DNA from 3 places in the Oceanobacillus sp. GQ8 genome. Region 1 is predicted to be linked to each of the others. Evidence: riboswitches for the same ligand, from Rfam matches in the RefSeq annotation. Region 1 holds a riboswitch; each other region holds the start of a gene.
The links. Region 1 has a riboswitch for thiamine pyrophosphate ahead of thiT (energy-coupled thiamine transporter ThiT). Riboswitches for the same ligand answer to the same signal wherever they lie in the genome.

Region 1 (4,706 bases):
GGTTACATTACTTCAGCATGATGGTTTAACGGAGCTTTCCTTTGTCCTTAACGAATACAGAGAACAGGCAAAGGAGCTTCTATCTGTTGAACAGGAAGTGTTAATCAATGACCTTGGAGTCGATGGCTATCACGGCTGGAGTCAGATGTACGATACAATCGTTGGAAAAATGACAGTGGAAGTAGAAGAAGATAATGAAGTGAAGTCTTTATCTGTCGGGCAGGCATCTAATAAATTGGGTCATCCAGATCGTAAAGTAAGAAAAGCGGTTTTTGATAAGCTGGGGAAGGCTTGGAAGGATCAATCCGCTCTTTTTGGTCAGACATTAAACCATTTAGCTGGGTTCCGACTGCAAACTTATAAGCATCGTAATTGGAAGAGTGTTCTTAAGGAGCCACTTACAATTAACCGAATGAAGCAGGAAACACTTGACGCAATGTGGACAGCTATTTCAAATAATAAAAAGCACTTTATTAAATATTTAGAGAAAAAAACAGATCTTCTTGGGCTAGAAAAAATGAGCATGTATGATATTGGAGCACCGTTAACCAATACTGTGAAAAAGTCGAGTTATACTGAGGCCAGTAACTTTATTGTAGACCATTTCGGTAAATTCAGTCCCAAAATGGCCGACTTTGCTCAGATGGCCTTTGACAAACGGTGGATTGAGGCAGAGGACCGTGCTGGAAAGCGACCAGGTGGGTTTTGTACAAGCTTCCCTGATAGTGAACAAACAAGAATCTTTATGACCTTTTCTGGAACGTCTTCAAATATTGCTACTTTGGCCCATGAACTTGGCCATGCTTATCACCAGCATGTTATGAATGATGTGAATGGGTTAAATCAACGTTATGCTATGAATGTTGCGGAGACAGCTTCCACATTCGCTGAAATGATTGTAGCAGATGCTTCGGTTAAAAATGCGCAAAATAAAGAGGAGAAAATCGGACTGCTTGAAGATAAAATTCAACGCAGTGTAGCATTCTTCATGAATATACATGCGCGTTTTATTTTTGAAAACCGTTTTTATGAAGAAAGAAAAGAAGGGCTTGTGTCGGTTAACCGCCTGAATGAGATCATGGTAGAGGCCCAGAAGGAGGCTTATCAAGATGCACTGGATGAATATGATCCTAATTTCTGGTCTTCTAAACTACATTTCCATATTACTGGTGTTCCATTCTATAACTTCCCGTACACCTTTGGATATTTATTCAGCCTTGGAATCTATGCGGCCGCCAAAGAACAAGGGGGAAAATTTGAGGATGCATACATTTCGTTGCTACGTGACACTGGTAGAATGAATGTAGAGGATCTTGCCATGAAGCATATGAATGTCGACTTAACGAAACCTGAGTTCTGGGAAGCAGCTATTCAATTATGTGTGAAGGATGTTGAGGAATTTATCGAGCTTACACAATAGTTGTAAGCCTACAGAATGTGGGTTACAATGAAATTAATAAAAAAAGCATAGTTTGAAAAGCCTACAGGGGGAGCCAATGGCTGAGAGTGAACAGTGATGTTCTTACCCTTTGAACCTGTTAGTTAGTACTAACGTAGGGATGGTGGCTTTTTTGATGGAATAAAAGCAATGTGAGCGGATTCCCATCAGGAAGTCTTCCCCTTGGCATTGCTTTTTTTGTTTGTTTAAAATTCGCTTTAAAAAGGGGAGAGAGAAATGAATAGAAAACGCACATTATTTTTAGTTGAGGTAGCCATATTTGCTGCCTTTGCACTTTTGTTGGATATTATTCCATTTTTATCATTTAAGATATGGGCCCAGGGAGGATCAATATCCTTTGCTATGATTCCTATTTTTATTGTGGCTTTTCGTTGGGGAGTTAAGGGAGGCTTATTGGCAGGTTTTCTTTGGGGCATGTTACAAATTGCCGTAGGAACTGCTTATGTATTATACCCACTTCAAGGATTTTTTGATTATGCTGTAGCATTTACTGTATTAGGTTTTGCAGGTGTGTTTTCTAAAAAAATTCAACAGGCTCTTCAAAAAGGTCAAACCAAGAAGTATTTGGGATATATAGTGGCAGGAGTGTTTTTAGGATCAATCCTACGCTTTGGTGCACATTATATTGCAGGAGTTACATTTTTTGAGTCAGCAATAGAAGGGCAACCAGTATGGTTGTATTCCCTATTATATAATGGCTCTTACATGCTGCCTGCTTTCCTGCTTAGTGCTGTACTTGTCTTTTTCTTATTTCACAAACAGCCAAGGACATTAATGAATACAAATTAAAAAAGTTTTTCCGCTCACATGTGGGTGTCTCTCTTTTAAAGGGAGACCACCTTCTTTACTACATACAAAACGAGCATGCCAACAATAATCCGGTTGGCATGCTCGTTTATTTTAGGCTTAAGACGCAACTTTGTAATATGACTACATTAAGTAGCTAGCTGCATTTTCATTATTTGTTACAATTAGTAATACTTTTCCTTCGTCCATATCCTCTTCATAATTTTCAGCTTCTGCTTGAGAGAAACCTACTTCCTGAAGTTTCGAGCGCAACTCGTCACCTTTACTATTAAATAAGTTTCCGACTGCGTTCCCAAAATCCATTTCCTTTATGCCGATTGTGTTGGCATCTACACTTCCAGCAATTCGTTTCGTGCGATCATCATCGTGGGACAATACATAAACATCATCTTTGTTAATCCCTTTGTCTTTTAAAATACTCACATCTGTTTTTAATACTTCGTCATTTGTATATTCTTTGATAAATGGTTTCATCTTTTTCTACCTCCTAATAATGTTCTATGGTTTTTATATTCCCGGTAACCAAAGAACTAAACATTCCCTTAATGCATAGGCTATACAACCATTATTGAGAGGAAGATGTATGATGGAACTTACCATTTCTCATTGGATATATGGACTGTTTACTTTGTTGATTATAGGAACAATGATTTTCCGAAAAGGGGTTGTGTTACCAACATTACTCGGAACGTTCATTGTAGCGTGGGTGTACAATGGGAACCTTGTAGCAGGCTTTAAAGCCATTTTTAATGCGAACCTAATTGCTGCACAGGAACTGTTTAGTATTTTCCTAATCATCACATTCATGCTTGCGCTTTTACATTCATTACGTGATTTAGGTGCAGATAAGCGAATGATCCAACCCATCCAAAAAATGATGATTAATGGGCATATTTCCTTCTTTGTCCTAGCGGTCATTACGTATATCATTTCATTATTTTTCTGGCCAACTCCTGCGGTTCCATTAATTTGTGCGTTGCTAGTTCCAGCGGCTATTAGAGCAGGTTTGCCGGTTATGATGGCAGCAGTTGCCATTGCGCTTGCTGGTCAAGGAATGGCATTATCGTCGGATTATATTGTACAGGTAGCACCAAGCTTATCAGCTACAGCGGCCGGGATTGAGACAGCTATAGTGGCTGATCGTGCCCTTGTATTGTCTGTGATTGCTGGTATCATCGCCTTAGCGTTAGCTTACTTGCTATACCGGAAAACAATACGCCATGAAAATGATCCATTAATTGAATTAGAATTGGAGCAAATGCAATCCGTAAAAGAGACGACGAATAAGTCGCATACAAAAAATTTAACCGAGTGGAGTAAAATATTTGCAGTGGTTGTACCACTAACACTGTTAGGTGTTGTTATTTATATGGTATATGAAAAGCTGCTATCTGGAAGAATGAGTGGGCTTGAAGGGGGAGATGGAGCTGCCTTTGTCGGTGGAGTAGCAGTCATTCTTTTACTACTCTCAACTGTAGCCTTTGGTAAACAGCATTCCCTTGATTATATAACAACACATATAACGGACGGTTTTGTGTTTGCCTTTAAGGCAATGGGCCCAGTTATACCAATTGCTGGTTTCTTTTTTCTAGGAAGTTCGGACTTCTCAGGAAGCATTTTAGGAATGGAGGAAAGTCAACCAGCGTTTTTGTTTGACCTTGTCCAAACTAGCCAGACTTTTCTACCCGAAAATGCCCTTCTTGCTGCGCTAAGTATCTTAATCATTGGGATTATTACAGGTTTGGATGGTTCGGGATTCTCTGGTCTCCCTCTTACAGGTGCCTTAGCTGCATCGTTGGAAAACGGTTCAATTGATGCTGCTACCTTAGCAGCTATTGGGCAAATGGGGTCTATTTGGACGGGGGGAGGAACAATTGTAGCCTGGTCTTCGATTATTGCAATAGCAGGTTTTTGTGGTATTTCCGTAATGGAACTCGTTCGCAAAAATTTTATTCCAGTTATAATTGGTCTTCTAGCAGCAACACTTTTCGCTATTTTTCTTTGGTGATAAACCGTTTTCATGGTTCTTTGTGGCATGATTTGTTAGAATCGTAAAAAAGTGGGCTTATATCAGTCGCAAATTACTTAAGTAAAGGGGCGCAACCAAAAGGCAGCACGGTCATCGGTTTCTGGCATGCCCCCTGCAGGTGGCTGATCTATACCTCATTTGGCAAATCTTAGTCAGGAGGAACTAAAATGGTAAGCAATACTTCTACTATCATCGAACAATCTCTAGATGCATTACTTGATGATCAATCATTTTTACCAGAAATTTCTGGAAAAACAAGAAAAAAAGCTTTTACTTCTCTCACCTCTATCTTGTCCACCCCTAATCATATTCATAAATCATTCCTTAGAATCGCGTTAGAGGATGGCAAAGTGACTCGGATACCGGCATTTCGTGTCCAACATAATAATATTATAGGACCATATAAAGGAG
Region 2 (4,706 bases), on a different contig from region 1:
AAAGAAGCAGTCCAAGATAAGATCTCTTCTATGACAATTGAAGAAAAAGTGGGCCAGATGCTTATGTTTGGGTTTGAAGGTACCCAAGTGAATGATCAAACGAAGAATTTCATACAAGAAAATCATATCGGCGGAGTCATTTTGTTTGGAAGGAACATTACCGACTCAAAACAATTATTAAATTTAAACAGGGAACTAAAGGAATTGAACGCTGATTCTCAAGATATCCCTCTTTTTATTTCTGTAGATGAAGAAGGTGGGGTTGTATCAAGAATGCCTCCCAAAATAGTAAATTTACCAGACAGTAAAGAGATTGGTGATCTTAATAATACGGAGCTTGCATACCAAGTTGGGGAAGCGATTGGAGAAAGGGTAAACGCATTCGGGTTTAATGTAACAATGGCCCCTGTTATGGATATTAATAGTAACCCAGAGAACCCTATTATCGGAAAGAGATCTTTTGGAGATAACAAGGAGATTGTTTCGGATATGGGCGTTGAAGAGATGAAGGGTATCCAATCAAAAGGCATCATTCCCGTCATCAAACATTTTCCTGGCCACGGGGATACAGATGTGGATTCCCACTTGGGGTTACCTGTAGTGCATAATAGTTTGGAAAGCATCCGAGAAATGGAATTGGTACCATTCCAAAAAGCGATTGATTACCAGGCTGATATGACGATGGTTGCACATATACTGTTACCTGAGATAGATAGTGAATATCCCTCTTCCTTATCTAAAAATGTGGTGACCACTATTTTAAGAGGTGAATTGGGATTTGACGGAGTAACCATAACCGATGATATGACAATGGGGGCTATTCTAGAAAATTATGACATAGGTGATGCTACCGTAAAAGCGGTTCAAGCGGGAAATGATATTGTTTTAGTATGCCATGGTGATGAAAATAAATTGAAAGCTGTTCATAGTTTAACCAAGGCTGTGGAAAGTGGAGCTATTAAGGAAGAAAGAATCGATGAGAGTGTGGAGAGAATTTTACACCTAAAAGAAACATACAACCTTTCCACTACTTCTCCAAGCAATATAGAGCTGGATAAAATCAATCAGTCATCCGAAGAAATAATTCATAAGCTTGAAGAAAATGAATAGTATTCTAAGGAAAATTCATCTAGACCTAACTTGTATTTTGTAGCAATCTATGGCAGAGTAATAGTGTAATGTTGTTAATTGAATAGTACGTTTCGATGTAGGGGGACCAGTGTTGCTGGTTGAGATCATATCCGTAAGATATAGACCCTTGGAACCTGATCTGGCTTAAACCAGCGTAGGGAACATATAGAAGTGAATGTGACGATATATGCGCCTGGGTGAGCCCTGAGCGCATTTTTTTGTGCATGAAAACAATATGTTCCTCCAAACAACAGCATTATGTGTCTTAACAAAAAAGGAGGAAGGAAGAATGAAAAAGCTTTTACTTAGTATGGTTGTCTTGTTCACCTTGATCATTGCAGGCTGTAATCAAGAGGCAACAGGAAATGATCAAGAGGACAGCAGTTTAAAGAAAGTGACAATGGTGCTCGATTGGACACCGAATACGAACCACACAGGATTATATGTTGCCCAAGCAGAAGGGTATTTTGAAGAAGAAGGTTTGGATGTAGAGATCACCTTGCCAGGTGAATCAGGGGCAGACCAGGTGGTGGCATCCGGAAAAGCGGAATTTGGGATAGGGGCACAAGAAGCTGTGACCGAAGCACGTATCCAGGACATCCCAATTGTTTCACTTGCTGCAATTATTCAGCATAATACATCGGGCTTTGCTTCCCCTGTGGATAAAGAAATTACGTCACCTGCTGATTACGCCGGAAAAACATATGGCGGCTGGGGTGCACCTGTCGAGAAGGCAGTTATTGATTCATTGATGAAGCAGGAAGATGCCAGCGCAGAGGATGTCAATATTATAAACATGGGAAATACCGACTTTTTCACGGCTGTCGAAAGAGATGTTGATTTTGCCTGGATCTATTATGGATGGACTGGAGTGGAAGCAGAGCTACGCGATGTTGATTTGAATATGCAATATTTAACCGATTATAGTGACAAACTAGATTACTATACGCCAGTCATCACCACGAATGAAAGTCTGATAGAATCCGATCCAGAAACGATCCAAGCATTTATGAAGGCAGTGGCGAAAGGATATGAGTATGCAATCGAGAACCCTGATAAAGCAGCTGATATTTTAATAGAGGCAGTGCCTGACATAGACCCAGAATTGGTAAAAGCAAGTCAGGAATGGATCTCCCCGAAATATCAAGAGGATGCTTCCCAGTGGGGAGTGCAGGACGAGAAGGTTTGGCAGAATTACGGAGATTGGATGTATGAGAATGGACTATTGGAAAAAGAACTAGATGCGAGCAGTGCCTATACAAATGAATTTTTACCAGAAAAATAGAATTGGAGTGTGAGGAATAATGGCAAATGCGTTAGTAAGTATACAAATTATCCCAAAAACTAAAAACGGCGAAGATAGTATTCCATATGTTGATGCGGCTATTGATGTAATAGAACAGTCAGGAGTAAAGTATCAGGTTAATCCGCTAGAGACCACAATGGAAGGGGAACTGACAGCGTTATTTTCCATCATTGAAAAAATGAATGAAAAAATGGCCAGCCTTGGGTGTCCGAGCATTATTTCTCAAGTGAAGGTTTATTACAAGCCAGATGGAGCATCGATGGACGTGTTAACGGAAAAATACCGTTAAGAATGGAGGTGGAGGGTACTGCTTCTGGCAGTACCCTGATGATTATGAAAAAAATTGTGGAACAAGGATGGCGTCCTGTGTTGGTCGTTATCCTTTTACTTATTTTGTGGGAAGCTAGCAGTCGTTTGTTTGCCATTCCAGCTTGGTTACTGCCATCACCATTGACCATAATGGAAGAAGGGTTAAGCAGCTGGTCTAATTATGCACATCATCTTGTCTCAACCACAAAGCTATCAATACTAGGGTTTGTAATTGGTACAAGTATAGGATTACTTATTGCTGTCTTATTACATTTGATGCCTCGTATACGGCAGGCGTTTTATCCATTGCTTATTCTATCTCAGAATATCCCGATCATTGTGTTGGCACCATTGTTAATTATATGGTTTGGATTTGGAGTCTTACCGAAATTATTTATCATTACCCTTGTTTGTTTCTTCCCGGTTGCGGTAGCGGCCTTGGATGGATTCCGTCAAACAAATGCCGAGATGAAGCATTATATGTACATGGCAGGCGCATCAAAACGGCAGGTTTTTTCGAAGCTAGAATTGCCACATGCGTTGCCGTCTGTATTTTCTGGTTTGAAAATATCTGCTACTTACAGTGTGATGGGAGCAGTCATTTCGGAATGGCTAGGTGCCAACAAGGGCATCGGAGTATATATGACATTGGCACAGTCCTCTTTTAGAACAGACCGGGTATTTGTAGCGATATTTTTCATCATGCTGTTATGTTTACTATTTTTTAGTTTCATTATTGCACTGGAAAAGTTTTGTATTAAAGGACGACCAGAACAGGAGGCGAAATCATGAGTGAACTTAAGGTAAGCGAGGTATCCAAGTCATTTGGGGAGAAAAAAGTTCTTCAGTCTGTTTCCTTTTCTGTAAAAGAAGGTGAATTTGTATCCTTGCTCGGGCCTTCTGGGAGTGGGAAAAGTACACTGTTTCATTTAATTGGCGGTTTATATACACCGGATGAGGGCGAATTTTATTTAGGTGGAGAAAACATTAACGGAAAGCGTGGGGAAATCAGCTATACACCACAAAGCCCTTCTTTGTTTCCATGGCGTACAGTCCTCGATAATGTCGTTCTCGGTGAAGAGTTACATGCAAAGCCTAATAAAGAGAGGGCAAGCGCCATGCTAGAGAGGGCAGGTCTTGCAGATTATATAAATGCCTACCCCCATCAGTTGTCCGGTGGTATGCGACAGCGCGCTGCTTTTGTTAGATCATTGCTAAGTCCGCAGCCTTTCATTTGTCTGGACGAACCATTTTCTGCCTTAGATGAATTTACAAGACTCGACATGCAAAAATGGCTGCTGTCCATTTGGGAAGAAAACCGTAAATCTGTTTTATTTGTTACACACAATATAGAGGAAGCTATTTACTTATCTGATCGAGTATTAGTGCTATCCAGCAACCCCGCCACATTGAAGCGGGAGTTCACAATTCCTTTCGAGCGCCCCCGTCGGGAAGACCTCGTGCTGACGGAAGAATTTTTGGATTGGAAAAAACAAATTTACCATGAGTTGCGGAGTGAAGCATAATGCGAGCTGTTATCGATGCCCATATTCATTTGGATATGTATACCAAACAAGAGCAGCAAAGGATATTGCAAGATTTAGATGATGCGAATGTGGCGGCGCTGATTTGTGTGTCGAACCACTTGCAGTCTGCTCAAAGGCTATTAGAGATAGGGAAAGAGGACGTGCGGGTAAAGCCGGCCATAGGTTACCATCCTGAGCAAGAATTGCCAACTGAGGAAGAACAGAAAGCGCTATGGGAATTAATTGATCAAGAACAACATAGATTCGTGGCAATCGGCGAGGTTGGCTTACCGTATTATATGCGAAAGGAAAATCCTGCATTAGACCTGAGCGCGTACATTAATCTTTTGGAGCGGTTTATCAGAAAAGCCGCCCAACTTAATAAGCCTATTGTGCTGCACGCTGTGTATGAGGATGCACCTGTTGTTTGTGAT
Region 3 (4,706 bases), on a different contig from region 1:
ACAGTCTTTCCTCTTAGAAGATCAAGAAGCATTTTCCGTACATTTAACGTGGAATATATGGCAACAATCTCCCCTTGAGCTAAGGTAAGGTCAAAACTGGGAAAGAGGATATTATCCTTCGTATGTTTTTCTAAATTGCTGAATATCAGCCCTTCTGTCATGTCCATCACTTCCTGATCCAAAATTTATTAGGCTTTTGTTTAATAGTACTAAATAACGGAAATATTCTCTATAACTTATACTAAAGGATGTGGCGGAATGAAAGCTGTAACATTTCAAGGCAAAGAAGCAATGGTAGGAAAACAAGTGGATGATCCAACGATTCAAGAAAATAGCGATGTGATTATACGCATCACAGCAAGCGGGATATGCGGATCAGACCTACATCTTTATCATGGAGGAATTGTGCCAGAAACCGACTATGTGGTTGGGCATGAGCCAATGGGGATTGTAGAAGAAGTTGGTTCAGAAGTGAAAAGCTTGAAAAAAGGTGATCGAGTGGTCATTCCTTTTAATATAGGGTGTGGTGAATGCTTCTTCTGTAAAAACCAAATGGAAAGCCAATGTGATGAATCCAACCCACATGGTGAAGTTGGTGGGCTATTTGGTTTCACCGAACAAAATGGTGGATACCCAGGAGGTCAGGCAGAATACCTCCGTGTGCCATACGCTGACTTTACCTCTTTTAAAGTGCCAGAGTCGAGCGAATTGAGTGATGAACAGGTGTTATTATTATCCGACGTCATTCCAACTGCATATTGGAGTGTGGAAAATGGCGGGGTAAAAGAAGGCGATACTGTTATCATTCTAGGTTCAGGCCCAGTTGGGTTGATGGCTCAAAAGTTTGCATGGCTAAAAGGAGCAAAACGCGTTATATCCGTTGACCAGATGGATTACCGACTTGACCATGCTGCTCAAACCAATAATGTAGAAACATTTAACTTTAAGGAGCATGAAAAAATTGGTGAACTGCTTCACGAAGAAACAAAAGGTGGAGCAGATGTAGTGATTGATTGCGTCGGAATGGACGGAACTGTGCCACCAAAAACAGAATTTGGTTCGGAAATGGATAACCAATTTGGAACAATCAGTCCGATCATAACAGCATCAAAAGCTGTACGAAAGTTTGGTACTGTCCAATTGACGGGTGTATATGGATCAGATGCCAATAGTTTCCCATTAGGTGATTTCTTTACCCGAAACGTCGCCCTGACGATGGGACAGGCTCCGATCATCCATATGATGCCAAAGCTTTATGATATGGTGGAGCAGAAAAAAGTTGATCCTACTGACCTTATTACACACAGAATGTCCTTAGATGAGGCGGATAAAGCATATGACATGTTTGACAAGAAGGAAGATGGAAGTATTAAAGTGATTTTCAAACCATAATACCCATGACAAATGCTAAATAGTTTGTTAGTCTATAAGTATCGGCATTGTTGCTGATCAATAATTTCATACGAAGAAGACTACTAGGGGGGCCCGATTATGGCGGGCTGAGAGGTTAGCACATGAGCTACCGACTCTTATGAACCTGATCTGGTTAATACCAGCGGAGGGAAGTAGTGGACGTACAAGTTACGTCTATCCTATTTCAAATTACCGAAGCCAGGTCCCCTTGTGACCTGGCTTTTTATTATTGCCATCAGGTTAGTCTAAAGAAAGGAGGTTATCGTGAAAAAGACACATATGATTACCACCATGGCAGTGTTTGTTGCCATTGGAACAGTTGGCTCCCAACTACTTTGGTTTCCTGCTGGCATTGCCAAAGCCTACCCAGTACAGCATGCAGTTAACGTCATTGCAGCAGTTTTACTAGGTCCTGGGCCAGCAGTTGGGATTGCTTTTATGATCGGATTAGTGCGGAACTTACTTGGTCTTGGAACATTGCTAGCATTTCCAGGAGGAATGATAGGTGCTCTTCTTGCAGGAATTCTGTATCAAAAGCTTGGTAAAAAGCGCTGGGCAACCGTTGGAGAAATGACTGGAACAGGAATTCTCGGTTCTTTGTGCGCCGTACCTATCTCAACTATTCTGCTAGGAAATCCTGTCGGAGCATTTTTCTTCATGCCATCCTTTCTCGTCAGCAGTGTTACAGGTGCCTTCATTGGTCTATTTATCGTTTCCCGTTTAAATCAGCGTTCAATTACTAGAATACAAGGCATTTAGTCTTTTCACCTCTAAAATCTAAGTAATTTGAGAAAAGGTTTAACGCCCAGTAAATGGTTATCTATATTATAAGGAGGCATTAACTATGAAATTCACAGAACAGTTAAGAAAAGAAAACGATGATCTTTTTCAGATGATTTTCGCGCATCCATTTGTCCAAGGAGTTGGAAAAGGTGAGATCTCAAAGGAAGCGCTCGCCCATTATATTAAAGCGGATTATGAATACTTGAACGCGTTTATGCAAATTTATGGAATTGCCCTCTCAAAGTCACAAGATCGGGAAGATATCGCTTATTTCTTCGATCAGATTAAATTTGTACTTCACGATGAAATTCATCCACATCGAAATTTCTGTGAGCATATTGGCGTAGAATATGAAGCATTACAAGGGCATTCACTTCCGCCTACTGCCGACCATTATATTAAACATATGATGTACCATGCTCAAATGGGTTCGTCTGGTGAGATTATCGGGGCTTTACTTCCCTGCCCATGGACATATCTAGAAATTGGCAAGAAATTAGTAGAACAATATCAACCTGATGAAAGTCATCCCTTTTACGATTGGATAACCTTTTATACTGGAGAAGAAATCGAGCACACAACGAATGAGTTACGCACTCGTCTAGATCGATTCGCTAACCAAAGTTCACTTGAAGAACAGGGAAAAATGAAAGAAGCCTTCCGGAAAAGTTGCCAGTTGGAGTTGAAATTTTGGGAGATGGCTTACACTTGTGAAGAATGGCCATCAGCTGAAAAGGGGAATCGCTAATGAAACACATACCTTGTGCGCTAACCATAGCCGGCACAGATCCAAGCGGGGGTGCTGGCATACAAGCTGATTTAAAAACCTTTCAGGAATTACAAACCTACGGGATGTCTGTTGTGACATCAGTCGTAGCCCAAAACACAACAGGTGTGCAGGATGTACATCACCTTCCAGTTGAATTTATTGAGCAACAACTCGAATCTGTGCTTTCTGATATGCCGGTGCATGCCCTCAAAACGGGAATGATTGCAAATGAGCCCATGATGGAAGTTATTGCGAGGTATATAACTAAAACCAAGAAGGAAGTTGCTTATGTCATGGACCCTGTAATGGTAGCAACAAGTGGCGATCCTCTCATTGTTGAAGAAGCACGCCATTTTCTAAAAAAGGAGCTGCTTCCACTGACAACTATTGTTACCCCCAACCTTCCAGAAACGGAGTTTATTACGGGAAGACAAATAGAGTCAACAGAAGATATGAAGGAAGCTGCTGCTTATATAGTGGATGAACTGGGAGCTGGTGCAGCACTTATTAAGGGCGGACATCTTCAGGGAAAAGCAGTAGATTTCCTTTTTGATGGCCATCGCATATATACGTTTTCTGAGGAACGCATTAACACAAAGAATACACATGGCACAGGGTGCACCTATTCTGCGGCAATAACCGCTAACTTAAGTAAAGGTTTATCGCTTTATGAAGCTGTTTTGCATGCGAAGAATTTTGTTACGGAAGCAATACGCTATTCCTTTCCAATTGGGACTGGAAATGGTCCTACCAACCATTGGGCGACAAGGATAAAGTGAAACTCAGTGGGGGGGTTCTATCTTCCCCACTGATTGTTAGTTGAACGAATCGGGGTGTTAGCGTCCGTTTACTCCCTCTTAAATATCACGGTTTGAAGTGGGATTCTTACGGACGGTTGCACCGGGATAAAGGAGGAAAAGATAAGCAATGAACGCTGAACTAGTCAAAGACGTAAGGAGAAACAATCCACTTATCCATCATTTAACAAACCAAGTCGTGATGAATTTCACAGCAAATGGACTACTGGCATTCGGCGGAGCTCCCGTGATGGCGAAAGCGGAGAAAGAAGTCGCCGACATGGCCTCAGCAGCTGATGGAGTATTAATTAATATTGGAACATTGACGCCTGAGGAACTGCCAGCCATGATAAAAGCGGGAATTTCTGCAAATAGAAAAGGAATACCTGTTGTACTCGACCCAGTTGGTGTGGCTGCAACTGATTTTCGTAAGGATGCGGTGAAGCAACTTACAGATGAAATCCAATTCACTGCTATTAAAGGCAATGCAGGAGAACTGGCTCATCTTGTAAGTACCCCCTGGGAAGCGAGAGGAGTGGATTCTGTGGGAGATGGTGATGCAAAGGAAGTTGTCCAAAGTGTAGCAGAAACCTTTCAAACTTCAGCCATTATCACTGGAAAAACAGATTTCATCTATACAGATGGCAATCTATACACAAATGATTCTGGTCACCCTTTACTAGGAAAAATAACTGGAGCAGGTTGCTTGCTTGGTTCGATAATTACAGCTTGTTTATCTACCGGTTATGCTGCGAAAGATAGTCTGCTAACCGCCGTTTCCTTTTATGGGCATGCCGCTGAATTTGCAGCACAACAGCATAATGTGGCGGGTCCTGGTAGCTTCTTACCTATGTTTATTGATGCATTAACCTTGGACCCCGCGCAATTGCTAGAAAGGAAGATTTAATGGAGGCACAACTACTTCGCAAATATTTCATAATGGG

Region 2: another riboswitch for thiamine pyrophosphate. It lies ahead of AC6CHS_RS16160 (ABC transporter substrate-binding protein); the one in region 1 lies ahead of thiT (energy-coupled thiamine transporter ThiT).
Region 3: another riboswitch for thiamine pyrophosphate. It lies ahead of thiW (energy coupling factor transporter S component ThiW); the one in region 1 lies ahead of thiT (energy-coupled thiamine transporter ThiT).

What each region holds. Positions count from the first base shown of each region.
Region 1 covers NZ_JCAXEV010000001.1:898,706-903,411, reverse strand. Annotated here, with positions in the region: gene AC6CHS_RS04755 (M3 family oligoendopeptidase) at 1-1,420, shown strand, start outside; TPP riboswitch at 1,477-1,577, shown strand; gene thiT (energy-coupled thiamine transporter ThiT) at 1,676-2,248, shown strand; gene AC6CHS_RS04745 (YflT domain-containing protein) at 2,390-2,740, opposite strand; gene AC6CHS_RS04740 (hypothetical protein) at 2,853-4,274, shown strand; gene AC6CHS_RS04735 (Glu/Leu/Phe/Val family dehydrogenase) at 4,463-4,706, shown strand, end outside.
Region 2 covers NZ_JCAXEV010000005.1:182,975-187,680, forward strand. Annotated here, with positions in the region: gene nagZ (beta-N-acetylhexosaminidase) at 1-1,110, shown strand, start outside; TPP riboswitch at 1,200-1,309, shown strand; gene AC6CHS_RS16160 (ABC transporter substrate-binding protein) at 1,421-2,416, shown strand; gene AC6CHS_RS16165 (thiamine-binding protein) at 2,436-2,726, shown strand; gene AC6CHS_RS16170 (ABC transporter permease) at 2,771-3,538, shown strand; gene AC6CHS_RS16175 (ABC transporter ATP-binding protein) at 3,535-4,272, shown strand; gene AC6CHS_RS16180 (TatD family hydrolase) at 4,272-4,706, shown strand, end outside.
Region 3 covers NZ_JCAXEV010000006.1:160,907-165,612, forward strand. Annotated here, with positions in the region: gene AC6CHS_RS17935 (LytTR family transcriptional regulator DNA-binding domain-containing protein) at 1-161, opposite strand, end outside; gene AC6CHS_RS17940 (zinc-dependent alcohol dehydrogenase) at 259-1,392, shown strand; TPP riboswitch at 1,468-1,581, shown strand; gene thiW (energy coupling factor transporter S component ThiW) at 1,678-2,172, shown strand; gene tenA (thiaminase II) at 2,258-2,944, shown strand; gene thiD (bifunctional hydroxymethylpyrimidine kinase/phosphomethylpyrimidine kinase) at 2,944-3,744, shown strand; gene thiM (hydroxyethylthiazole kinase) at 3,893-4,669, shown strand; gene thiE (thiamine phosphate synthase) at 4,669-4,706, shown strand, end outside.